One region of the Bacillus cihuensis genome, then DNA from elsewhere that is predicted to be linked to it. Evidence: riboswitches for the same ligand, from Rfam matches in the RefSeq annotation. Region 1 holds a riboswitch; each other region holds the start of a gene.
What was found. A riboswitch is a leader RNA that binds a small molecule or an ion and turns the genes downstream of it on or off. The one in region 1 is predicted to bind S-adenosylmethionine.
Positions count from the first base shown of each region.

Region 2: it holds a riboswitch for S-adenosylmethionine, as region 1 does, so the genes downstream of both, V179_RS32530 (methionine ABC transporter ATP-binding protein) here and ssuE (NADPH-dependent FMN reductase) in region 1, are expected to answer to the same signal.
Region 3: it holds a riboswitch for S-adenosylmethionine, as region 1 does, so the genes downstream of both, metK (methionine adenosyltransferase) here and ssuE (NADPH-dependent FMN reductase) in region 1, are expected to answer to the same signal.
Region 4: it holds a riboswitch for S-adenosylmethionine, as region 1 does, so the genes downstream of both, V179_RS0126400 (5-methyltetrahydropteroyltriglutamate--homocysteine S-methyltransferase) here and ssuE (NADPH-dependent FMN reductase) in region 1, are expected to answer to the same signal.

Region 1 is NZ_KI632495.1:852,552-858,955, forward strand. Features, by position in the region: gene V179_RS0109985 (LLM class flavin-dependent oxidoreductase) at 1-438, opposite strand, end outside; gene V179_RS0109990 (LLM class flavin-dependent oxidoreductase) at 852-2,219, opposite strand; gene ssuE (NADPH-dependent FMN reductase) at 2,273-2,872, opposite strand; SAM riboswitch class I at 2,918-3,022, opposite strand; gene V179_RS0110000 (AAA domain-containing protein) at 3,430-5,676, opposite strand; gene pepF (oligoendopeptidase F) at 5,820-6,404, opposite strand, start outside.
Region 2 is NZ_KI632495.1:2,365,643-2,372,046, reverse strand. Features, by position in the region: gene V179_RS29230 (PepSY domain-containing protein) at 1-221, shown strand, start outside; gene V179_RS0117105 (undecaprenyl-diphosphatase) at 469-1,035, shown strand; gene V179_RS0117100 (DUF2935 domain-containing protein) at 1,718-2,587, shown strand; SAM riboswitch class I at 3,254-3,365, shown strand; partial or broken gene V179_RS32530 (methionine ABC transporter ATP-binding protein) at 3,495-4,017, shown strand; gene V179_RS32525 (NIL domain-containing protein) at 4,095-4,514, shown strand; gene V179_RS0117090 (methionine ABC transporter permease) at 4,528-5,178, shown strand; gene V179_RS0117085 (MetQ/NlpA family ABC transporter substrate-binding protein) at 5,194-6,057, shown strand; gene V179_RS0117080 (M20 family metallopeptidase) at 6,144-6,404, shown strand, end outside.
Region 3 is NZ_KI632495.1:2,406,194-2,412,597, forward strand. Features, by position in the region: gene V179_RS0117275 (class I SAM-dependent methyltransferase) at 1-16, shown strand, start outside; gene V179_RS0117280 (DUF2500 domain-containing protein) at 260-535, shown strand; gene V179_RS0117285 (cupin domain-containing protein) at 609-1,109, opposite strand; gene V179_RS0117290 (alpha/beta hydrolase) at 1,190-1,993, opposite strand; gene V179_RS0117295 (gamma carbonic anhydrase) at 2,223-2,744, shown strand; gene metK (methionine adenosyltransferase) at 3,003-4,199, opposite strand; SAM riboswitch class I at 4,416-4,578, opposite strand; gene pckA (phosphoenolpyruvate carboxykinase (ATP)) at 4,909-6,404, shown strand, end outside.
Region 4 is NZ_KI632502.1:15,323-21,726, reverse strand. Features, by position in the region: gene V179_RS28925 (MFS transporter) at 1-283, opposite strand, end outside; SAM riboswitch class I at 657-767, opposite strand; gene V179_RS0126400 (5-methyltetrahydropteroyltriglutamate--homocysteine S-methyltransferase) at 780-1,898, opposite strand; SAM riboswitch class I at 2,023-2,131, opposite strand; gene V179_RS0126395 (YwqH-like family protein) at 2,402-2,758, opposite strand; gene V179_RS0126390 (hypothetical protein) at 3,333-6,404, shown strand, end outside.

The DNA.
Region 1 (6,404 bases):
TTGCTCTAATTGTTCTGGGAAGTCATCGCCGGTATTTCTGATATCACGACGAAGTGCCATAGCTGTAAATTGATCACTTCCCGGTGCGCGTCCAAGCCCCAAATCAATACGACCAGGATACATAGATTCAAGAGTTCCAAACTGCTCAGCTATTACAAGGGGGGAGTGATTCGGTAGCATAATCCCACCTGAACCTACTCTTAGAGTAGAGGTTCCAGCTGCCACATAGCCGATTACTACAGACGTTGCAGAGCTGGCAATTCCTGGCATACTATGATGTTCTGCTAACCAGAAACGATTAAAGCCCCATTTTTCTACATGCTGCGCTAGATCTAAAGTATGTTTAAAAGATTCAGCTGGTGTACTACCTTCTGTAATGTTTGCAAGATCCAGCACTGATAAAGGAATTTCACTCAGCATTTTTTTGTTGTGAGACATTTAATCATCTTCTTTCTATATTCTTTTTGTATGAAGGACATAGGTGAACAGGCTTCGAGACTTACTAATATAGCCTATCTATTTACCAGGTCTACTGTTTTTTTCTTGAAAGCATCCGAAATCCCGGCTCCGAACCGCCACCATTAAGATAGGCGTACTTCATGTTAGACCCTTCATGGTAAATAGTAGCTTTTTAACACCATTTTGTTTTATATCTGATTACTTACAGCCATCATATAAAAGAAACAAAAAAATTGCACAAAGTATGCCTAGACTTTAAATTTCTCATCGCAAAAAATAGACAATCAATAATTTGATTGTCTGTTATTCGACCTTCATGATTAATTTTATATAAAGCTACAGAGAGTCGTGTATTTTTTGATAAATGTACAACAATATATCTATTTCATAAGTTACACGCTAGCTACCGGTAACAGCCTTTTACGAAATTGTCTACCATGGTGATGATCGGGCAAATAATCACTGCCAAATAAGTTCTTTCGTAAGGTTCCATCTTCATATTCTTTTCTGACTAACCCTCTCTCTTGTAAAATTGGAATCACATATTCAACAAATTCTTCAAAAGTCCCAGGTGTAACCGCATAAGCAATATTAAAACCATCTACACCTGTTACATCAATCCATTCTTCTAAAGAATCAGCGACTTGTTCAGGAGAGCCAACCACAACAGGTCCCATTCCGCCAACTCCAATAAACTCAGCAACTTCTTCAACGGTAAAATCGGACATCGATTTTAATGTTGATTGGATGGCATCATTCTTAACATATTGAATTTTTTCCTGAGGGTCAACACCATCCATATCTACACCAGTCCAGCCACCGAATAATGCAAGTGAGCCTTCGTAACTGGCATGCTTTTTATAATCCAAATATTTAGCTTCAGCCTCTTCTTGGGTCGCACCTACAATTGGCGTAATCAATGTAAGAATCTTTATTTCATCTGCTTTTCGACCGGCCTTCACTGCCTCTTCTCTAAAAGCCTTTACTGTGTTTTTGGTGCGCTCCATTGATGTTGAGCCAACAAAAACAAGTTCTGCATGTTTTGCTGCAAATTTTGTTCCTTTTGGTGATGCTCCCGCTTGAAATATTACGGGAGTACGTTGTGGTGAAGGTTCACAAAGATGTGCTCCTGGAACTTTATAGAATTCACCGTCATGATTAATATCATGAACCTTTTCTGGATCTGCATAAATCCCTTTTTTCTTATCCACTACGACAGCATCATCTTCCCAACTAGCTTCCCATAATTTATAGACAACATCTAAATATTCATCAGCTATATCATAACGATTATCATGATTAATTTGTTGATCTAAGCCAAGATTACGTGCAGCACTATTTAAATAAGATGTAACGATATTCCAACCGATTCTTCCTTTTGTTAAATGATCCAATGTCGAGATTCGCCGAGCAAATAGATAGGGATGTTCATAGCTTGTCGACGCAGTTAAACCGAATCCTAAGTGCTTTGTAACTTGTGCCATGATCGGAACAACAAATGCAGGATCATTGACTGGAACTTGAGCACCTTGACGTACTGCTGCATCACGAGAACCTTGGTATACATCATATGTTCCAAGAACATCTGCCAAGAAAATGGCATCGAATTTTCCTTTTTCCAGTACTTTTGCAAGATGTGTCCAGTATTCAGCATCCTTGTACGTAGACGATTTATCGTCCGGATGTGTCCAAAGACCCGGAGATTGATGTCCAGCACAGTTCATATCAAATGCATTTAAATATATTCTTTTTTTAGTCATAATCATTACCACCCATTCGTTTTTTATGATGAAATATGGTGCTAAAAATGTGCTTAAGAGGTTATTGCTTTAGTTTGTTTAATGATTTGGAGAAACTCCTCTAAATCGTTATTAAGTCGTGCTTGTATATCTTGATCAGTAATAGGTTGTAAACTATTTTCTTTATCGATTTGGTTATCTATAATATAAGTCCCTTGAGTGGCTCTTCCTTTTAAAGTGGTAATAAGCGGTTTTAAGGCAAAATCGATTGCTAATAAGTGTGCTTTACTCCCACCGACCATTATTGGTAACACTGGAATTCCTTTAAACGCACCTTCTGGAATTAAATCGATTAGAGATTTTAACACACCTGTGTAGGAAGCTTTGTAGACAGGAGAACCAATAATTACACCATCCGCTTCCTCAATTGACTTTGCAATCGCTTTAATTTCACTGCTATTATAGCGTGCATTATGCAAATCCTCAGCAGGAATATCCAAAACGGAAACATACGTTACCGTTATATTCTCCTTTTCTAACAATGATTGAACAAATTTTAAAACAAAATCAGTCCTAGAAGGTGCTGAAGGGCTTCCAGATAAAATTACAACATTAGGCATTTGTTGACCTTCTTTCTTAGTAAAATAGTAATTATCCTTTGTACGAATTAACATAAAAAGTCCTCTTTCCTGAAAGAAAGAGGACTTTTACATTAGTCACCCTTATCTAACAAGCATATGCTTGCAGGAATTAGCACCTTTCTACTAGTTGTAGAGGTTGCTGAAGCTTCATCGGGCCAGTCCCTCGGCTTCTCTTGATAAGTATTATTAAATTATTTTTATCATAATATTCTAATAACTAAAAGTCAAGATTAATTCATATATCTTTCATCGGAATTGTTTGAATAATACTTACTCACATAGAACATACTATGATGCACGTAATCTAATTGCTCAAGATATAATATGAAAATTTCATCAATATTTTTTCATTTCTCCCTGATGGTAAGCCTTATTTTCCTGTCGCTAAACGAAAAACTTACGGTATATAAGCGCCATTAGGCACGAGTAAGTTTCACTAGAACTCACCAATCGGGTTTTTACAGACAGTTGTATTTCACCTACTCTTCTTCAATTCTGCTAAGTCTTTAGGATTTTGACTTTCTATTAATGTAGGATAAATTAAAGGGTCTGGACACATCTTTAATGTGTCCAGACCCTTTTAGTTACTCCTATTCTATCCCAGGTAGTTGTGTAAGAAAATGTTCAACTACTGCTACTGAATCTAAGCGTGCTGCCACATAAGGTGGTAAAAGTCTGCTCGCTGCTTCAAGTGGAACACCTAACCAGAAATATTGCTTATCAATAATGATGAAAGGAAATGCAACACTAGTTTCAATTTGTTCTACTACTGCCAAGCCGGGAACCGGACGAGTTGAAATAAGTGTAATCTTGACATGTTGTTCTTTACTATTCAACATATTTATCCATTCTTCCGTAACAATTCCTGTATCAGGTATTGACAATAGTATAGAATGGCGTGCTTTTTTAATATCCTTACTTAGAACATCTAGTTTACGTGCATGCATCCATTGGAGCTTCGGATGTTGATTTTGAATCCACTTCCCAATATCCTTCGGCCTTACTGTATATCCGTAAGATGCTTGATGGTCCACAAGTTTACGTAATGTTTTGCCTAGATATACCTTTTTTCGAATATAGTCCGCATCGCTCACTTGAATGAATTTTCCTTTTGTTCTCGTAATCGCAACATTAATAAGCCGCTCACTATTTTTTCCTGTCAAAAGCATGCCAGGACGTGTTTCAGGATAGCTATCAACTGTATCAAATATCATTACATCCCGTTCGCTTCCCTGAAATCGATGGACTGTTGCAGCGATAATATCTGCTAGTTCAAGCTCTTTCTTATAAATATCTTGTAATAATAAATCCATAAGACAAGATTGAGCACGATAAGGTGTCACATAGCCAATAGAGCGTGAGCCGCTTGAATATGCTTCATGAAGTAGTTGAAACGATATGAACAACTGCCAAAGATTTATTCTTGATTTCGATGAACGCTCTGTTATGCAATGTTCACCTGTACCACTCGTCTCTAATAGCATTAAAGCACGGTTTGGGAACGGCCTTCTCCCTGTGATTTCTTCACGGCTCATAAGTACACTCTTATGATCGCCAACAAGGGAATGATAAATAAATTTATTCGTGAAAGCGGAAATATCCGGATGCATTCTCCGTTGTTCTTTAAGTAGAAACAAATGTGGATGGAGCTTACCTTCATTCACTACATTCGCGACTTCTGAACGATGAAAAATATCTTCCTTTAACCATTTATTCACTGATTCATCACGTGCAGAAGCAATGGGCGGCAATTGTTTAAAGTCACCGCAAACGATGATGTTTTTGCCTAAAGAAGCAGCAAACGCAACTTGTGGCACATAAGCCATACTTGCTTCATCAACTATAATTACATCATATTCCTTTTCAAATATCGTGCTGTCGCTCGCTGCTTTAGCCAATGTGCTACCAACAATTTTCGCTTGCTTCACGAGCTCCATTTCTTTACGGTGAAACTTTTCTATAATTCTACCTAGCTTTTTTTCCAATTCAATCAATCGGTCTGTATCACGCTTACTAAATGAGCCAGATAGATCTTGTTTTAAGAGCCTTTTCTCTTCAGTTAATTTTTGCTTATCCTCAACTAAATCAGGTTCAAACTTTTCCAACAACTGGCTTGATATGATATCAAGATGATTAGCTAAACTTTCCCCAGTATGCGAACCATACCTAAGTATATCGCCTTCTTTAAAACGTTGTTTCTTTTTTGTAAACGCGGAAATTTCAGCCATTAGTACATCAACGGCTTGATTGCTATGCGAGAGAACTAATAGTTTTTTCCCTTTAAAATAATGATTTGCTGCTGTTCGGGCCAAAGTATATGTTTTTCCAGTTCCCGGGGGTCCCCAAACATAAGTGATAGGATTAAAATTAGAACGTAAAAAAAGCTCCTTAACACTGCTGTGGTCCTGAGCTATCGGATGCCTGCTCTCCATCGACGGGTCCATCAACCGTTTGACTCGAAGCCGCTTTTTCTTACTTTTCTTCATTTCGTCTAGGCGCTCAATTAATTGCTCCAACAGCTCCCATGGATCATGATAAAGGTAGGCTTCGGAAATCAAATCACCAAGTGTTTTTTCAAATAATAAAATGATGCTTTTGCCTTCAGAGGAGAGGACAAATCCGTCTTGCTTGATCCCTCCCCATTCCAGACGAACTATGGATCCGACTGGAATCCTTAGTGAACCAACCGTTTCAAAGTAATAAGTAAACCCGTCTACCTGATCTATCAAATGACCATTCAAAACGTGATATTTTGTACTTCCGTACTTTTTTAAATGGCGGATTTCATTATCTAATGCTGATTGCCATTCTTTTATATAGCTTACCGTTGAGTTCATTATATCTTCCTTTTAATAATAAATTCATGTTCTTTTACAATAGTACGCATTTCACAAGATTTGTCAAAGTATCATAATTGATTGAAAAAAGGCTTTCTCAGCAAAGAATTAAACCTTTGCTGAGATTAGCCTCTTTTGAAATATTACTTCTCCAATAATTCGCCAAATTCCTTCACTAGTTCACTAAATATCTTTAACGCATTTTCAATCGGCTCGGGTTTAGTAAGATCGACTCCAGTTTTCTTTAGCAATTCAAGAGGATATTCTGAACTGCCGCTTTTTAGAAACATTAAGTACTGTTTTAGTGCATCGGCCTCACCAGATAAAATCCGGTCTGCGATATCGATAGCAGAAGCATATCCCGTAGCATATTTATAAACGTAGAACGGTCGGTAAAAATGGGGAATTCTAGACCAGCCGAATTTAACTTCATCATCAAAAACGATATCTTTCCCATTATATTCTCGGTATATCGTTTCGTAGATCGTATTGAATACTTCAGCATTCAAAGGTTCGTCATTCTCTGCTTTTTCGTGAGTAATTTTTTCGAATTCTCCAAACATGACTTGTGTGAAGAAAGTCCCTTTAAAACTATCAATAAAATGGTTAAGTAAATGCTTCTTTTTATTCAGATCTTTCGTTGTGTTTATTAAATAACGAATTAATAGGATTTCGTTCACGGTTGATGCCACTTCAGCAACAAAGATGGAGTAACCTGCTGATATTTG
Region 2 (6,404 bases), 1.5 Mb from region 1:
AATACCAAGGTGGCACTGTAAAGCAGGTCGAATTAGAAGATGAAGATGGTTCTGTGGTATATGGTGTTGATGTAGTTTCAAAGGACGGCAAAAACTATGATGTGAAAGTGGATGCCAAAACTGGTAAAATTACAAAATCCGAAAACGATAATGAAAATGGCGACGAAGCCGAAGATCATGATAAAGAAGTCAATGATGATAACATTGACGAAAATAACTAAATTTAAATGTTAAGGTTCAAAGGTTTATTATGAATATTTGTTATCCATAATTGATCATAAGAAAGGATGTCCCATAAGTAAGGGTCAGACTCTGCAACTACAAAATACAGTTTAAATGAAGTGTAAGTAGCGGTTTAAACTGTGTGGTGAATGCTGAGTCAGATCCCCCATTAGGACATCCTCTTCATGATTTCATTTGATGAAAAAGCTTCCATGAATTTAAGGATATCAAATAAAGGATGATTATATGAATTACGAATTTTTTAAAAGCATCCATAATCTTTCTGGCCATAATCATGCATTAGATAACTTTATGGTATTTATAACGAATAATGCTATTTACATTTTTGCGTTGGCACTTTTGATTCTTTGGATATTTGGTAGTAAATCCATGAAACGTGCTGTATTATATGCCGGTGGAACAGGAGTTCTCGCGTTGATCGTAAATGTTCTGATTGCGCACATTTACTTTGAGCCACGTCCATTTGTTACACATGACATTCAAACCTTGATTCCTCATGCTGCGGACTCTTCTTTTCCTAGTGATCATTCAACAGGAGCTTTTACGATTGCAATTGCTATGTGGTTCCGATATAAAAAAATCGGTATCCCCCTATTTATTTTAGCCCTATTAACTGGCTTTTCCCGCATTTGGGCGGGACTTCATTATCCATTTGACGTAGTAGGCAGTTTAATTGTGGCTATTGTTGTCTCATATGTGATTGTAAAATTATCAAGATCGTTTGATCCGTTTGTAAACTGGATTATTTCTCTCTATATGCCGATTTTTAATAAAAAGAAGCAAAACAAATAAATCTAACTCTTCTCGAAACTTCTAATGATGTGCCTGGAATGGAAGTCTAAAGGGGTATGGGGGAATCTAGTATCCTGGTAATCAAGTTTGATTGAAATAAAAAAAACTCATATTTGATTATAACGAGTTCCGTTTAGGGAGAGAAAATGGTATAAAACACATCTATTCGTCCATCAAATCTAACCCAAAATGACACTAAAATTAGCACAAAAAAACGCTTGGTAATACAAGCGTCCTCAGTTGTTAATTTCTTATTATTTACTGTACAAAAAATCCCACTTCTTTATTATTCAAGAAATGGGATTAATCCTAGATATTTAATTGTTACTGTTAATTCGTCATTTATTTCCATTTAAATAACCAATATTCTCTTTCATAAAATATATTGGTGGTTTTATTCTTAAGCTAACTATCACCTTTAAGAGGTAGCGTCAGGAATTGACAATTTACAGCGTTAAGGAAAAAATAATATAAAAAAGTCCAATTTCTTAATTTAATGCTGAGAAATTGGACTATTTTTCGTTACTCAAGAAAAGCGCCCGATTTTTGAAGTTCGTACAACAATAATTTTTATCTGAATTGCCCACAAGATAACATAATAAAAAAGTTTACAAATAAAGATGTATTGTATGTGTGTTTTTCAAAGGAGGGTGAAACAGTGGTTAACCAAGGACATCATGACATGGAATCAAAAAACCAAATGTTAATTGCTCCTGAAACTTTTGCTGCACCACCTGAATCATTAACGGAACAACTATTTATTGAGCGATCATTAGTTGAGAACAAATTTTGGTTACGAATTATGAAAGAGCATTCCTATTTTTTGGGTGAAGGGTTTAGCCGGCATGACAAGCATCTTATCCAGCAAACAGATCGTTTCTACCATTATTTTGAAGAACAGGAAAAAAGAGCGTATCAAACCCCCAATAATGTAACTGCAGTCCGTAAGTTAAATGAAGATTCAATACAGCTTGTTTTAGGATTACGGAATTTTAAACGAAATTTGCTCATCCTTATAATCAATTGTAAAGTCATGGGCTTTAACTTCCCTCTCCTTGTTGATCATACAGCACGTGAGGCTGAATATTTTATGAGGACGTTAAAAAAATTTAATGAAGGGATTTTGGACCCTATCCAGGATGCGATTATCAAGGAAAATGTATTTTGGCTAAAAATTATGATGGAGCATTCGCGATTTATCGCATCGCTGCTTGATCAATCGGAACGGAATTTAGTGAAAACCGCTTTAAAATTTGGGGATGATTTTGAAGTCCTTCTCAACCAGGCAAGGGATGTTGAATCGATGCTATATAAGAAACAACCGACCTATCCCATCATTGGAAAGCTTAATAAGGATAGTGAGAACGCAACACATGAGCTTAGGGATTTTAAACAGGCAGGGTTAGATTTCATAAAGACCTGTCAAATCAGAAATGTCATCGACCCGTTGCTGGCTGACCATGTAGTAAGAGAAGCAGATCATTTCCTTCAAATGGTCCATGTTTTAGAGGAGAGGTTAAGAGTAAAGCAACAGGAAGAAATGATGATGTAAGAGAGAAGAAGAGACTTATTCTGTAATATTAAAGCTAAGTGGTGGTAATTGAGGTTTTTAAAACCAATATCTTGTCCATAAGGGGACCTCAAAATAATGTCTTTACTATATATTCCATATAAATTGAATTACCCTTTTTCACTACCTCAATACACAATAAGTCTTACTCCATTAAACGTTGATGTAACAATAAAAAGGCAGACCAACTCGCCATGCGAATTAGTCTGCTAGTTAAGATTCTAATTATACGTTTCCTCTCCCTTATCGGAACCCGTTAATTTAATTACCCTATTTTTATAAACGATCGACAAGAGGTGGAGTAAGACGATTAGCGTTTGAATACATTAATTGTCTTGCTTTGTTGTTCTGCAGCAGGTGGGTTTTTGTTTACATAACCGATATTTTGAATTGGATTAGATAGGAGAAAACTGAATGAATGTTTCCGTCTTTATCCAACTGTTATTTTAAAGCTACACTAACACAAATATATCCAAAAAATGTCTGTATTCAAATAATAGCTATAGATGAACGGTTGTAGTAAATGTGGGTTTGCCCTTTTTATTATGGGTCAACATCATAGTTATAATAAATCTATTTTTTAGAATTTAATTGACATTTTAAATATTAAGTTATATATTTAAAAAAATAAAATAATATATGGATACATTCTTATCAAGAGATGTGGAGGGACTTGGCCCTATGATACCTCGGCAACAGGTTTTTACTTTTGTAAAAATACTGTGCTAATTCCAACGAACGTAAGTTTGAAAGATAAGAAGAAGCCTTTACTAGATAATTAATAGAAGTGTATTCTTTTGTATTTGTCTAAGTAAGCCTCTTCTGTCTAATGATGGAAGAGGCTTTTTCGTGTTACAGCTTTGAAAAGAAACAACATGGGGGAGAGTAGATGATTGAATTTCAAAATGTAAAAAAGATGTATGAATCAAAGAAACAAACCGTTGAAGCTTTGAAAGGGATCGATTTAGTCGTTGAAAAAGGCGATATTTTCGGTGTTGTCGGCTATAGTGGCGCCGGAAAAAGTACGTTAATCCGGTTGGTCAATTTACTCGAGCGTCCGTCAGAAGGACAGGTATTGGTGAATGGCAAAGCGTTGACTTCGTTAAAGCCGAAAGATTTACGAACAGAGAAAAAGAAAATTGGGATGATTTTTCAACATTTTAATTTGCTTAACTCGAAGACGGTTTTTGATAATGTAGCGATGCCGCTCATCTTATCGGGTACACCTGCAAAAGAAATTCATACACGAGTTAATGAATTATTGGAATTTGTTGGTCTTTTGGGGAAGGCGAAAAATTATCCAGAGCAATTGTCTGGTGGTCAAAAGCAGCGAATCGGCATTGCACGTGCTCTAGCAACGAATCCTTCGATTCTGTTATGCGATGAAGCCACATCGGCGCTCGATCCACAAACGACAAGTGCTGTTTTACAGCTATTAAAGAAAGTAAACAGGGAATATAATATCACCATCTTGCTAATTACCCATGAAATGTCGGTCATTCGCGAAATTTGTAATAAGGTGGCGGTTATGGAAGGTGGGCGGATTGTTGAGCAAGGTTCTGTGTTTGACGTATTTGCCAAGCCGCAAACAGAGATTGCTCAAAACTTTGTCCGAACAGTAATTCATGACGAAATTCCGCAAAGCTATATAAGCCAGGCGGAAGGGAATCCGATTATCTGGAAAATTAATTTTATTGGAGCCAATTCAGGTAAGCCTTTATTATCAACAGTTGCTAAACGATTTGATGTTGATTTAAATGTTTTATCAGCAAATATTTCGGAAATACAGGAAACGCCTTTTGGTAATTTAATTATTGAAGTGACAGGCGAAAAAAGCGAGATTAGGAAAGCATTTGACTATATTCAAGCTGAAAATATTCTTGTGCAGGAGGTGAGGATACATGAGTAACACATTGTGGGGTATGGAAATTACTGCTGATCAGCTGTTAACTGGTTTTGGCGATACGCTTTATATGGTTGCCTTATCACTATTATTTTCAGTTGTGATTGGACTTCCACTGGGAATCTTACTAGTTATTACTAGGAATGGTCACATTTTAGAGAATAAGTGGGTATTTAACGTATTAAACCCAGTTATTAATATTTTACGGTCTGTCCCGTTCATTATTTTACTAGTTGCACTGATTCCATTTACTAGATTCGTAGTCGGTACAGCAATTGGCACAAATGCAGCGATTGTTCCCTTGATTTTTTATGCGGCGCCTTATATTGCACGACTTGTGGAAAATTCACTTTTGGAAGTAGACAAAGGAATTATTGAAGCTGCGGAAGCTATGGGAGCGACGACATGGCAAATTATTTTTCGCTTTTTAATTCCGGAAGGACTTAGCTCATTAGTACTTACGTTTACAACAGCTACAATCGGACTTGTCGGCGCTTCAGCGATGGCCGGTGCGGTTGGTGCAGGTGGAGTTGGTGACCTTGCTTTAAGTTATGGGTATCAACGCTTCGATACGATGACGATGATTGTCACGGTTGCAGCACTAGTGGTAATTGTTCAATTACTGCAATCAACTGGAAATATCGTTTCAAAAAAAATCAGAAGAAGATAATTGGAGGAATAAAAAATGAAGAAATTATTAATTGCAGTCTTAGTACTGGCACTTGCTGTGTTGACGGCATGTGGAAAAACTGATGAAAAAGGCAGTGCAGAGGGTGAAAAAACGGTGAAGGTCGGCGTTAGTAGCGGGGATACAAGAATATGGGATTATATTGTTGGCATTGCTAAAGATGAAGGGCTAAATATCGAGCTCGTTAAGTTTAATGATTATATCCAACCGAATCTTGCATTAGCTGAAGGGGAGATCGATGCAAATTCCTTTCAAACGATTTCTTATTTTGACGAGTTTATTAATAAGCAAAAGTTGGATTTAGAAGCAATTGGTTCGACGGTTATTGCGCCAATGGCGTTGTATTCAAAAAAATATGAAAAACTTGAAGAGCTACCAGAAGGAGCAACGATTGCTGTACCTAATGAAGGAACGAATTTTGGACGTGCCTTGTTACTATTGCAAGAGGCGGGCCTGATTACGTTAGTTGAGGATTTTGATGGAAATGGAGCATTAAATAAAATTGCAACCAATCCGAAGAATTTGAAGTTTGAAGCAGTGGCTGCTGGAAATACTCCGCGTTTCTTAGATGATGTGGATGCGTCCGTTATTAATAACAACTTTGCTATGGAAGCAGGTCTGAAATTAGATGAATCCTTATTCCATGAAAGTGCCACAGCGAAACCATACATTAATATTATTGCAGTGAAAAAAGGGAATGCAGACCGTCCGGAACTACAGAAGTTAGTTGAACTTTATCAATCGGAAAAAGTGGAACAATTTATCAACGATACATTTAAAGGAAGCTCAATCCCGGCCTATGTTTCGGTAGACGAGTTGGTCAATTATAAAGATGCATGGACGAAACCTGCTACTAAATAAACTAGTACATTGATACTAAAGCCGAAGCCAGATAGAGAAACGAAACTTTGTCTGGCTTCTTTCTAATTAGAAGGGGGCAAGAAACTATGACCATTGTTAAGGACGTTCACTTGCAAATCATTGAAGAAGATCTTGAACTTCGTGCAAATACATATGTTGAAACAAGCCAAAAGATTCATGCAAAACCTGAAATAGGCAACCAAGAATATTTTGCTTCGGACACGCTAACGGCTTTACTAGCCGAAGCTGGCTTTAATGTGGAGCGAGATATCGCTGGTCATGAGACAGGTTTTATTGCGAGAAAAAAATCTTCCAAAGAAGGTCCAACAATCGCTTTTCTAGCCGAG
Region 3 (6,404 bases), 1.6 Mb from region 1:
TGAAAAAAGAAAGTAAAATCTTAAAATATAGAGTACCTTAAAGTGCCAGACCTCACACTCTAATGTTGTGTAAGGTCTGGCACTTTATTTATAGGAAATTTCCTTATTTCTGAAACTGCTACCAATCGCCATCGTATATATAAAATAATACTAAAGGGGCGAGCACCATGTATGGAGCACAAAGTGATTTTCTGTTCGAAATCGCACCTATTTTTTTATCATAGTTTTTGTCATTATTTTCGGAATTATAATCATTGCGATGATTAAGGGGATTTCAACTTGGAGCAGCAATAATGATGCTCCTAGATTAACGGTCCCAGCTAGAGTTGTTGCCAAAAGAACTAGTATACACGGCGGAGGGGAAACGAGGGCCTATAATCATTATTACATTACATTTGAAGTTGATAGTGGCGACGATCGAATGGAATTCCAGATAATGGACTTCGAATATGGCCAATTAACTGAAGGGGATTCTGGTGATTTACACTTTCAAGGGACAAGATATCTCGGGTTTACCCGAAAAAGGGAAAACTAAATAAACGGAGTCAATACGAACGAGATTGGTTTAAAACGAGATTGGCTCGTTTTAAACCAATCTCGTTCACATCTTATTCAGGTAACTCTTCATAAGCAAGTTTCTTAATGATTTGTTCATGACTAGGATAATCTGCTAGTAATTCACGCTGGGTGAATAACTCAAAATCCTGATAGTCGAACCCAGGGGAGACCATGCAACTTACTAATGAATAATCTGCAGTTTCAGCTACATCCGACCCAAATATAGCTCCCTTTGGAACAACAGCTTGCAAAACTTCTCCTTGTTCCACATTAAGTCCGAGCTTCACTTTTTCATATTCACCATTTGGATGAATGATATGTATATTCAATGGGTCTCCAGTATGGAAATACCATACTTCATCCGATTGTAAACGATGGAAATGAGAAGGATTTCCTGCACGGAGTAAGAAATAAATGCTCGTGTAATACGGTCTCTTTTTAGAAGTTTCCGTGACTATTTCTTTCTCTGAGCGAAGCAATTCTTTAAAATATCCCCCTTCTTTATGAGGAATCATCGCTAAGTTCTCGATCCAAAATTCTGCGTTTTTCATGTGCTGCTACTCCTGACTCTTCTTATTCTTTTATTTTTACATTTCAATATGGTTGCCAAAAAAGGAGGGTGATCCTTTCGTCAGAGGACATACCCGAGCGTCTTTAATCTCGTTTCCACAAAACCTAGCGCATATTGAAATACATCATCGCGTTCCGGCTCATTAAATATTTCATGATATAAATGTGGCCATTCTTTGTATTGTTTTTCACTGCAAAGATTATAATTAAACCATTCGCGAACCGGGCGTTTATCGACAACGAGGTCATCGCCTCCCTGCATCAACAACAAGGGAATATCCTGAAATTCAGGGATATCTTCAAAAGCTTCTTTCATGTTTTTCGTAAGCTCACGATACCACCTAACCGAAACCTTCGTTACGTATAAAGAATCGTTTAAATCCGACTCCCTTACTTCTTCATTTCTTGTGACAAGCTCAGGGGTTAAACCTGAGTCCACTCTGAACGTCGGATACGTCACATTCAATCCTAACGAAATCGCAGTCATTAGCTTAGATGGGTGTTTCACTAACCCTAAACAAGGGGATGAAAGAATAACCCCTGCTAAATCCAACTCTTCTTGCTGGAGTAGTCTAATTGCAATTAAACCACCCATACTATGACCAAGTAAAAAAACCGGGAGGGAATATTGATATGCTTCCTCGATCCATTTTTTTACTTCAAGTAAATATTGATCAAAGGATTGAATATGTCCTCTATATGCACGAGTTGTCATACCCTGCCCTGGAAGATCTCCCATAATCACATGGTAACCGGCGGACCGCCACATTTGTGATAGCCATTTATAGCGTCCGTGATGCTCCATAGCACCATGAACGATGACGATGACTCCTTTTGGGGTAACGTCTGCCTCCCATTTCCACATATGAAAATCTCCTCCTACTATTCCTCAAGATGCTAAATCTTTATTTACACTTTGCTATTCTTTATTTTATCCCGGATTATCAGGCTATAATACTATTTACAAAAATTGTTCGTACACGGATTAAGACTTCAGTCTAATTATCGCATAAAGATTGAATCTATTATAACGAAATACCTCGAACTATTGTATAGTAAAAATAACGAAACGGAAAGGATATGATGGATTAATGATTCTTTACGCCTATAAAGGAAAAAAACCAGAAATTGCACCGAGTGCCTACCTCGCTGATAACGCTGTCGTAACGGGCGATGTCATGATTGGCGAGGAAACAACAATCTGGTTCAATTCTGTTATTCGCGGCGATGTAGCGCCAACCATTATTGGTAACAAAGTGAACATTCAAGATAACAGCGTTCTTCATCAAAGCCCAAACAACCCGCTCATTATTGAAGATGAAGTGACTGTTGGTCATCAAGTCACCCTACATAGTTGCAAACTACGCAAAGGAGCGCTTATCGGGATGGGGTCAATCATTCTGGACGAAGCAGAAATCGGCGAGGGAGCATTTATCGGTGCTGGAAGCCTCGTGCCACAGGGGAAAGTTATTCCACCCCATACACTCGCTTTCGGGCGCCCCGCTAAAGTCGTGCGGGAACTGAACGATGCAGATCGGGAAGACATGAAACGCATCGTCCGCGAATACGCGGAAAAAGGGCAGTACTACAAGAATGAGAAACAAATTCTAGATTGATCTTATTAAAAGGGTGCGTCTGACCTCACATTCTATTCATCGCATATTATGTTCAAGTGCTTTTAGATGTGAGATCTAACTTTCACCCTTTTACACATATTTATTCTTAAATTGACTCGCTCCTCACAATTAGAAAATCGCTATACGCATTTACACGCTCTCCTAGTCTCTTCTATAATAACTCATACCTCCCAGTATTTCTTAGTAAATTATCCAAAAAAAAGAAAACCACAATGTGGATTCCTCTTTTTTTGGATATTATTGAGCTTGTTCTTTCAATGTTGCTGCTTTGTCTGTGCGTTCCCAAGGAAGATCAACGTCTGTACGGCCGAAATGTCCATAAGCCGCTGTTTGTTTGTAAATTGGGCGACGTAAGTCAAGCATATTGATAATACCAGCTGGACGTAGGTCGAAGTTAGCACGCACCAAGTCAACTAATACCTCTTCGCTCACTTTTCCAGTTCCAAATGTATCAATTGCGATTGACACTGGTTGCGCTACACCAATTGCATACGCCAATTGCACTTCTGCTTTATCAGCAAGTCCTGCAGCTACGATGTTTTTCGCAACATAACGAGCAGCATAGGCTGCAGAGCGGTCAACTTTTGTTGCATCCTTACCAGAGAATGCGCCACCGCCGTGACGTGCATACCCGCCGTATGTGTCAACGATAATTTTACGTCCTGTAAGACCAGCATCACCTTGTGGTCCACCGATAACAAAGCGACCCGTTGGGTTAATGAAGTACTTCGTATCAGCATCGATTAATTCAGCAGGAACGACTGCTTTGATTACATGTTCTTTTAAGTCTGCTTGAATTTGTTCTAATGTTGTTTCTTCATCATGTTGTGTTGAAATAACGATTGTATCAACACGAACCGGTTGATTGTTCTCATCATATTCGATCGTTACTTGTGTTTTTCCATCTGGACGTAAGTAAGCTAGTGTGCCATCTTTACGAACAGCAGTCAAACGGTGAGAAAGTTTGTGTGCCAATGAAATCGGAAGTGGCATAAGCTCTTCTGTTTCATTACAAGCAAATCCGAACATTAAACCTTGGTCCCCTGCACCGATTGCTTCGATTTCAGCATCGCTCATTGTACCTTCACGTGCTTCAAGCGCTTGGTCAACACCTAAAGCGATATCTGCTGATTGCTCATCAATTGAACTTAAAACAGCACATGTCTCAGCATCGAAACCAAATTTTGCACGAGTATAGCCAATTCCTGCAATTGTTTCACGAACGATTTTCGGGATATCTACATATGCAGATGTTGTAATTTCACCAGCTACTAATACAAGACCAGTAGTTACTGAAGTTTCACATGCAACACGCGCATTAGCATCCTTTTCAAGAATAGCATCTAAAATTGAATCTGAAATCTGATCACAAATCTTATCCGGATGGCCTTCTGTAACAGACTCAGAAGTAAAAAGACGACGTTTTGTTGACATCTTAATTCCTCCTTAAATATTGAAAATATGTGTTAGGTACGCAAACGGAGGATTTTACCCCATCCATTTCATCCACCTTTTTTGACGGAGCTCGTTCCCTTATTGGTTTCTATAATAGATGCAGAACTTCTCAGCATTGTTCATCAGTGTTCCCGAAAAACATAAAAACCTTCCCTGTCATTGAGGAAAGGTTTATTAACTGAATCTATCCTTTCACTCTTATCGTTCAAGGGTCTTTTACCTTGCTCAGGTTAGCACCAACGCCAAAATTATTAAAAGAAAAATTGCTTACTTGCAATAAATCTTTCTCAAAATTTCTACACTTCGGCAGGTTGCTGGGTTTCTTAGGGCCTGTCCCTCCACCAACTCGGGATAAGAGAATCCGTACAATTTAAAATAATAACGTAATACACGGAAAAGTGTCAAGAATTTTTTCCTTAATCTTAGGAACCATTAACATGTGTCCTTTATTTCAATCAGTGGAGTTTTACTTCATTCCCACTGAATATTAGTCCCGTCTAGTGTCGCAAATACATGCGCTACGCTTTTTCAATTCCTTTTAGCCTTAAGTTAGGAGCTACAGCCCATAATACGGGGTAAATTACCTATTTCTGAAAAAAATGAGTTTAACACTACAATTAGTATAGACTATTAAACCTAATGTGTTATACTACTTCTATAAATAACAGTAAAGGAAGGTATCTCATATATGAATACAGTGGGCATTTCAAATGAGTTACATCAATTATTAACCGGATCAAATGTAAACGTACAGCTTTCTGTACCTCAATTAGTTGAGAAGGTTCTTAAAAGAAATGAAGGCATTCTTACATCAACTGGTGCAGTTAGCGCAGAAACCGGAAAATATACAGGACGGTCTCCTAAAGATAAGTATATAGTGGAAGAATTAGCATTCAATGACAAAATCGACTGGGGTCCGGTGAATCAACCTATTTCTGAAGATGCTTTTGCAAACCTTTACAATAAAGTAATGAACTATTTAAAACAAAAAGATGAGATTTTTGTATTCAAAGGATTCGCTGGCGCAGATGCTCAGCACCGCCTTCCTATTCAGGTCATCAATGAGTATGCTTGGCACAACTTGTTTGCCCATCAATTGTTTGTGCGTCCGAATAATGAGGAGTTACTCGGTCATCAAGCAGAATTTACGGTCATTTCTGCTCCCGGCTTCAAAGCGGATCCTATCGTTGACGGAACAAGATCAGAAACATTCATCATTATTTCATTTGAACGACGTACCGTACTAATCGGTGGGACTGAATATGCCGGAGAAATGAAAAAATCTGTTTTTTCCATTATGAATTACTTGCTCCCCGAAGCAGGAATTCTTCCGATGCACTGTTCAGCAAACGTCGGTAGAGAAGGGGATGTTGCTCTGTTCTTTGGTTTGTCTGGAACAGGTAAAACCACTTTATCCGCTGATCCAAGTCGAAAATTAATTGGCGATGATGAGCATGGCTGGTCTTCTAATGGTGTTTTCAACATCGAGGGTGGCTGCTATGCCAAAACAATCAACCTATCACGTGAAAAAGAACCACAAATTTTTGATGCCATTCGCTTTGGTGCTGTTTTGGAAAATGTGGTCGTGAATCCAGACACACGTATAGCGGATTATGATGATCGGACATTAACGGAAAATACACGCGCAGCATACCAACTACAAGCAATCGGCAATATTGTTCATCCGAGTGTAGCGGGTCATCCGAATGCCATCATTTTCTTAACAGCAGATGCCTCTGGTGTGCTGCCTCCAATCTCGAAGCTTTCAAAAGAACAAGCTATGTATCACTTCTTAAGTGGCTACACGAGTAAATTGGCTGGAACAGAACGAGGTGTTACAACACCTGAAGCAACATTCTCAACATGTTTCGGATCACCATTTCTACCATTACCAGCGACACGCTATGCAGAAATGCTCGGCAAAAAAATCGATGAGAACAACTCTAGGGTCTTCCTTGTAAACACAGGATGGACAGGCGGAGAATATGGAACAGGTAGCCGGATGAAGCTCGCGTACACACGGGCGATGATTCAAGCAGCACTTGAGGGCGAATTGAATCATATCGAAACCATCAAAGATGATATCTTTGGTCTAGAAATTCCACTACATGTACCAGGAGTTCCAGACGAAGTTCTTCAACCCATTAAAACTTGGTCGAACCAAGCAGCTTACACAAAAACAGC
Region 4 (6,404 bases), on a different contig from region 1:
TCCCTGCCCAAACTACACTTAAAATAATAATCGTACGGTAGCCGAATCGATCACCTAGAAAGCCTCCTGGAAATTGCATAAGCATAAAGCCTGCAAAGAACAAACTTCCGATAAGACCGCCTATTCCATGAGGATTTGCTACATTGGCGAAAAAACCTATCTCATTTTCAATCATGTATGTCACAACGGGGCCAGTTGCTGTTCGGTCAATATAAGAAACAAACCAACCTAAAAATAGTAGCCCCCAAATGGTGTGATACCTTTTCCAACCTTCCTTTTTCATTCAATACACTTCCAATTCTCCTATTAATGTCTTATCCAACTTATAAAACCTCTATGGCGTTAAAACGCCGCCATTTATCACAACGACAATCCAGTAGCCTGCTACACTCGCCTAATCACAATGGTGGCGGTGCTAAGCCGGAATTTGAAGTACGTTCCATAATACAAATAAGATTACGTGCAAAGTAGATTGCTATATTAGTAAGTAGCGAAGCCCCGTCCCCATGTCCTTCATACAAAAGAGACCGTCCCATAGGGTTTTAGACCCCACATCTACTAAATATCCGTTTATATAACGTGTACATGACACAATAAACTGTGTATAGCATGTGAGATCATTGAGCCTTGGGACAGCCTGATTTGGCAAAGTATCCCTCTTATTTATCAAAGCATGCCGTTTTGCAGGAATTAGCACCTATTTAACTAGATTGTTAAAGGGTTGCCGGGTTTCGTAGGGCCAGTCCCTCCACCACTCTCTATAAGAGTTTATTTTATTGTTACTTCCAAACGTCTTGTGCAATATTCACAACGTGGCATACTTTTGCCCATTGTTCTTCTTCTGTCAGTACATTTCCTTCTTCTGTTGAAGCAAACCCGCATTGTGGACTCAAACAGATTTGATCTAATGGAACATATTTTGAAGCTTCTGCAATTCTTTCTTTAATCCGTTCAGGGTCTTCCAATTCGCCTTTTTTAGAAGTGATTAAGCCTAATACAACGTAAAGATCCGGTCGATTGATATGGCGTAACGGTTCAAAGCCACCTGAACGATCGTCATCAAATTCAAGGAAAAGACCGTCAAGATTTAATCCACCGAAGATCGTTTTAGAAGCATCCTCATAACCACCAGTGGATGAATACGTAGATCTGAAATTGCCTCGGCAAATGTGCATCGTAATGATCATATCATCCGGCTTATTTGCAATAGCCTCGTTGATTCCTCTTTGGAACAATTGTGCCAATGTAGCAGGATCAGACCCTCTATTAGCAATTTGTTCTCTCCCTTTTTCTGAAAAGAATAGGGACCAAGCTGTATCATCTAATTGCAGATAACGACAACCTGCATCATAAAGCGCCTGAATCACACCTTGGTAAGCAGCAATTAAATCATCATAAAATTCTTCGTGAGTGCGGTACACGTCTGTGTCAAGTGTTCCTCTGAAATAAAGCATATTGGGACTAGGTATTGCAAATTTTGCAACAGCATCGCCTGCAATACTATGAAGGAACTTATAATGGTCGATCATGTAATGATCGGAAAATGAGATTTTTCCAGTTACCTTAATGCCGTGTGCTCTCGTTTTAACGCCGTTAAATTGAATACCATCATTTGTTTCATGAAACAAAACGCCATCAAAACCTGAAAGAAAGTCTAAATGCCACCAAGCACGTCTAAATTCGCCATCAGTAACAGCGTTAAGACCAGCTTCTTTTTGCTTTTCAACTAACTTTATAATTTCCTCGTCCTCAATTTTACGTAATTCATCAGCGGTAATGTCACCGTTCTCCTTTTGTAACCGGGCCTGCTTAAGACGTTCTGGTCGTAAAAAGCTACCGACGTGATCGGCTTTAAATGGTGCATTCGTTACTAGTTCTTGTGCTGCTAACTCTGTCATGTTATTTCCTACTTTCTTTTATAGATTTTTCTTCAAGCATTTAATTAGTTCGAATTTTTCTCTTATAAACAAAAATAAAAGGGCCCTCAATAAGAAGAGGGCCCACGAAAATACGAGGACGATCTTCTTATCTTCTAGGCATGTTCTATACCTATTGGAATTAGCACCTTGCCGAAAACCGGCTGGTTGCTGAGACATCGTCGGGCCAATCCCTCCGTCTCTCTTGATAAGAATATGAATATGTAATTATTTGAAAAATCCGATTTATCCAACTTTATCATGCTGTAAAGGAAAAAACAAGTAGTTTTTTAACCGAGAAAGATTGGATCCGTTGAAATTTCACTTTATTTGAAGGAATAAAAGCTGGTAGAAGTGAGGTCTTCACGTCAAGATCCTGTTTGAGTTTTGGGTGAACTAGGTCTTCATTTTCAGTAAGGCGGATGCTAAACCTCGTCTATTTAATGATCAAAATAATATTGGGATTTTTAATTAGGAAATCATGTTTAACGTACCATTTTCTCTTCCCGTTCCGCTGCTTCAAGAGCGGCAATGGTCTGTTTGATTGAAATGATTTCTAATTGAATTTGTTGGATTTTCTCCGCTAACGTTGTAAATACGGAGCTGAATTGATTGTTACTTATGTCGCGATAGTTTGTTAACATTCCTACGGCTCTCGTATTATCAAAGGTATGGGCGAGTGCTGCATTCCAAGTGTTTGTAGAAAGCTCAGGTTCCGACACCAATCTTTCATGATGGATAAAATCCTGTTGGCAAGAATTCAATTCACTATTACAAATTTGGAGACGATGAAGTTGCTCTTCTTTCAATCTTAATAAACTATAATAATAAGCTAAAGACATCTATTGACCACCTCTTTTTTCCTTAGCGATTGAACGAATGAACGTATCTCAAGAAAACAAGTACTTTTACTATATCATGGAAAAACAGGGCTATATAATCAAAATGTATGATTTTCCGATATTTAGTAGTTGGGTCTTATTGACTATAGAGTAATTTGTGGATGGTTGTACGAAGGTGTGATTAAGTACAAATCTCGACATGTAATTCGTCATTCAATCATCTTTCAAGTAAGAAAATAAGCGGTTTTTTTATACATTTAATCAATCGATTGATTGATTACTTAAATATTCTCCCCCGATTCGACTATAATGCCAATAGAAGGAATGAACTGGAGGAGTTTTATATGATATATGCTATCGGCAAATTTTTACAAATTATTCTCAATCCATGTATAACTGAGCCGAGGAGATACGTGAGTTTTCGGCCCATTTAATCAATCGATTGATTATTGCATTGTCTGACTGAAGTTTCACTTTATCTCGACAATTCGGTTTTTTATTCCAATATCAGGAATTAATGTGTATAATTTTCTATAGTATAGTAGTGGAGTTTTAAAGAGAAAGGGGGCTTACTGTGACGGATTCTAATGAATACATCCCCTTTGAAAAGAAGCGGGAGATCTTTCAGGAAGAACTTAAGATCCTAAGAGAAAAACGATTGATTCCTAAATCTGATTACATAAGACTTAGCAGTGCATATGAACGGCATTATCACCAAGTGCGGCAGCAAGTAGCAATAATGGAAAAGCAACAGAAAAAAGATGAAACGGTTCAATCGAGCGAAATTCCAAATGAAGTTCCACATAACATTCAGCGAACTGAAGAGTTCGTGCAAAAACCAATTCAAGATTCATTACAAACACCAATGGCTAGCCCAAAACCAAGGCAAGTCATTCAACAGCAATCTGTTGTGAAACCTGTAAAATCAGTGGAGCAAATTCGAGAAAGAAATATAACACTTGTCTTGGTAATGGGTGTGATTCTGCTCTTGTTTGGCGGTCTTATATTAGCGACGTCAACGTGGGGAGCCTTGAATGCTGTTCTGAAAGTTTTCTGTATTAGCATGGTGTCAGTGTTTTTCTTTGGGATGGCTTTTATCGCCTTCAAACTAAAAATTAAGCAAACGGCCTTTGCCTTTTTAACGCTCGCAAGTCTATTCATTCCAATTACGATATTATCAGCTTCGTATTATCGGATATTTGGAGAATATTTATCGTTACAAGGTGATGGGAGAGGGTTATTAGGGTTGATTGGCGGAGTGATTTGTTTGGGGCTCTATTTTGTAATTGCTAAGCGTTTTGCTTCGAAATTATTCACTATTCTTTCATTGTTCACCTTTGCGTTAGCGGCATGCTTCGGCTTCACCTATGTGGCGCCAACTACAGAAACATTATTTATACTACTCATAATGTTTAACTTATTATTTTTATGGTATATGGATCGTTTGAAAAATCATCAACAATTGGCGTTATTCAAACCCTATTTATTTTACTTCATCCAATTCAAAATTATAGTCGAAGCGTTTGTTGTGTTTGTGCTAGCTTCAAGCACAGTATTTTATTCGTTTACTTTGCTCTTAGCATCACTGCAATTCCTACTGTTAACAATAAAATACAATCAAAAATATTATAATTTTGCCTTTAGTATTGTATTCAGCTACGGCTATATCCATCTTGTCTTGAACTCGGCTGTATTGAGTGATTTCACTTCTATTGCTTTTGCCGTACTTCCAATCGTGTTCTTTGCTCTATATTTATTTATGGCTAACAAAAATGAAGAAGTATCGAAAAGCTTTGTATATACGGGCATTACAAGTAGTGTGTTTGTATTTGCCTATGTAAATGCGCAAGTGTTTGGAGAAGGATATGCACAAATATTCTTTGCACTGATCCTTCTAGCCGCACAATATGTATTTTTAGCCATTCAAACAAAGAAAGTGGTATATACTTATCCAGCACTCGTCTTATTTAATCTTTCACTTGTTTATCTTGGCTGGGCATTCGAATGGACCTATACGGTGCACTCTAGTTTCCTATTTGTGATTCAAATCCTCCTTTATTTAGGACTGTTTGTCTATAATTTTGCCAAAACAATGGAGGTATTCCGAACGAGTATAGGGATTCTTTCGAGTAGTGTGATGTTGTTTTTGACTTATATCAATTTGGTGAATGGAGATTGGTTAATCGTCAGCCTCTTTCTTGCTGCGATATCTGGTTTATTATTTTTCAGTCATAATAAAGTAGCGGAAAAATGGATGAAGGATATAAGTACGTATGGTTTTCCGTTATCCCTAGCTGCATCGTTGCTTATTTTGTATCTGTATAGTAGTGAAACAAGCAGATGGTATGATCTTGTAATTCCACTTAGTTTACATGTCATGATTGTCGCTTTCCTCTTAATCGGACTAGGCTATTACTTGAAAAGTTCATATAAAAGCTTTTTCAATACCTTTTTTATTACCGGTCAGGTCCTATCGATGGTGTCGTTTATGACGCTTTATTTTGGAACACTGTCAGCTATTCTGATAACGACTTTAATGATGGTCTCAACAGCGATCAATATTCTGTCCGTTTATGTATATCGTCATCATCCTCTATGGATTCTAGTTGTCTATACTTCAGCAGGCGTGTATGCATCGATCTGGGCAATATTTAAATTCGAGAATGAATATATCTGGATGGCTTACCTATTTGTGGGACCGTTATTGTTCTACTTCTTGTCAGAGTATGTGGGGAAATATTCGAAGGAAGGCAGAAACTATTTCTTTTGGTTTAGTCAGCTGACAAATCTGCTTGTGGCAACACTAGGTTATCTTTATATAAGTATGACAGGGGCCAATCTGTATTTCTACTTAATTCCGCTTAGTCTCCTTGCAATCAGTGCTGTAAGAACGACCATTACCTGGGAGCGTTTTATCTTTACATACGTTGGATTTACCGTTCTTCAGTTGCAAGTATTGCTGTTTTTCCAGGAATATGGGCTATCCAATTATCTACTATTTGCTTGGACTTTGACGTCAGCTCTTATAACGATTCTTTGGAGTCGAGTGAATCTAGAATGGAAACGGATGATTGACTATTATTTACTGGCATTCTTAAACTTGACTCTCATTTTATATTTAACAGATTGGAATATGTTCCATTTTTCTAATTACTTAAATGTACTTTCCGTTATGCTTTTCACTAGTCAAGCCGGGTTTGTCATCTATTTATTGATGAAAAGGAAATGGGAACATTTCATTACGATCCCACTTCTTTTGGCATTCTTGTATTATGTGCGTTATGCGAATGAACTATCAATACTGGCAGGTACACTTGTGTTGTTCGTGGCATTATGCGTGATGACTTGGATGAGTAAAGTATTTTTCCGGGCGATGATCCGGAAAGAGGAAACGTATCTGGCGATTGATGTGTATCGTATCGCAGGATTTCTGTATGTGATAGCAATTAACTGGCGTGTTGTTATGTATACAGCAAATAATCCTGCTTTAGAAATTCTATCAGCCTGCTTAGTCAGCGGATATTTATTGGTTATTCGGGCTTTCACTTTAGATTCACTAGAAAAGAAAATCTATCTATCGGCAGCTGTGTTATGGAGTTTGTATCCATATTATGTCGTTGTTGACCAGTTTACGATTCCTAATCTG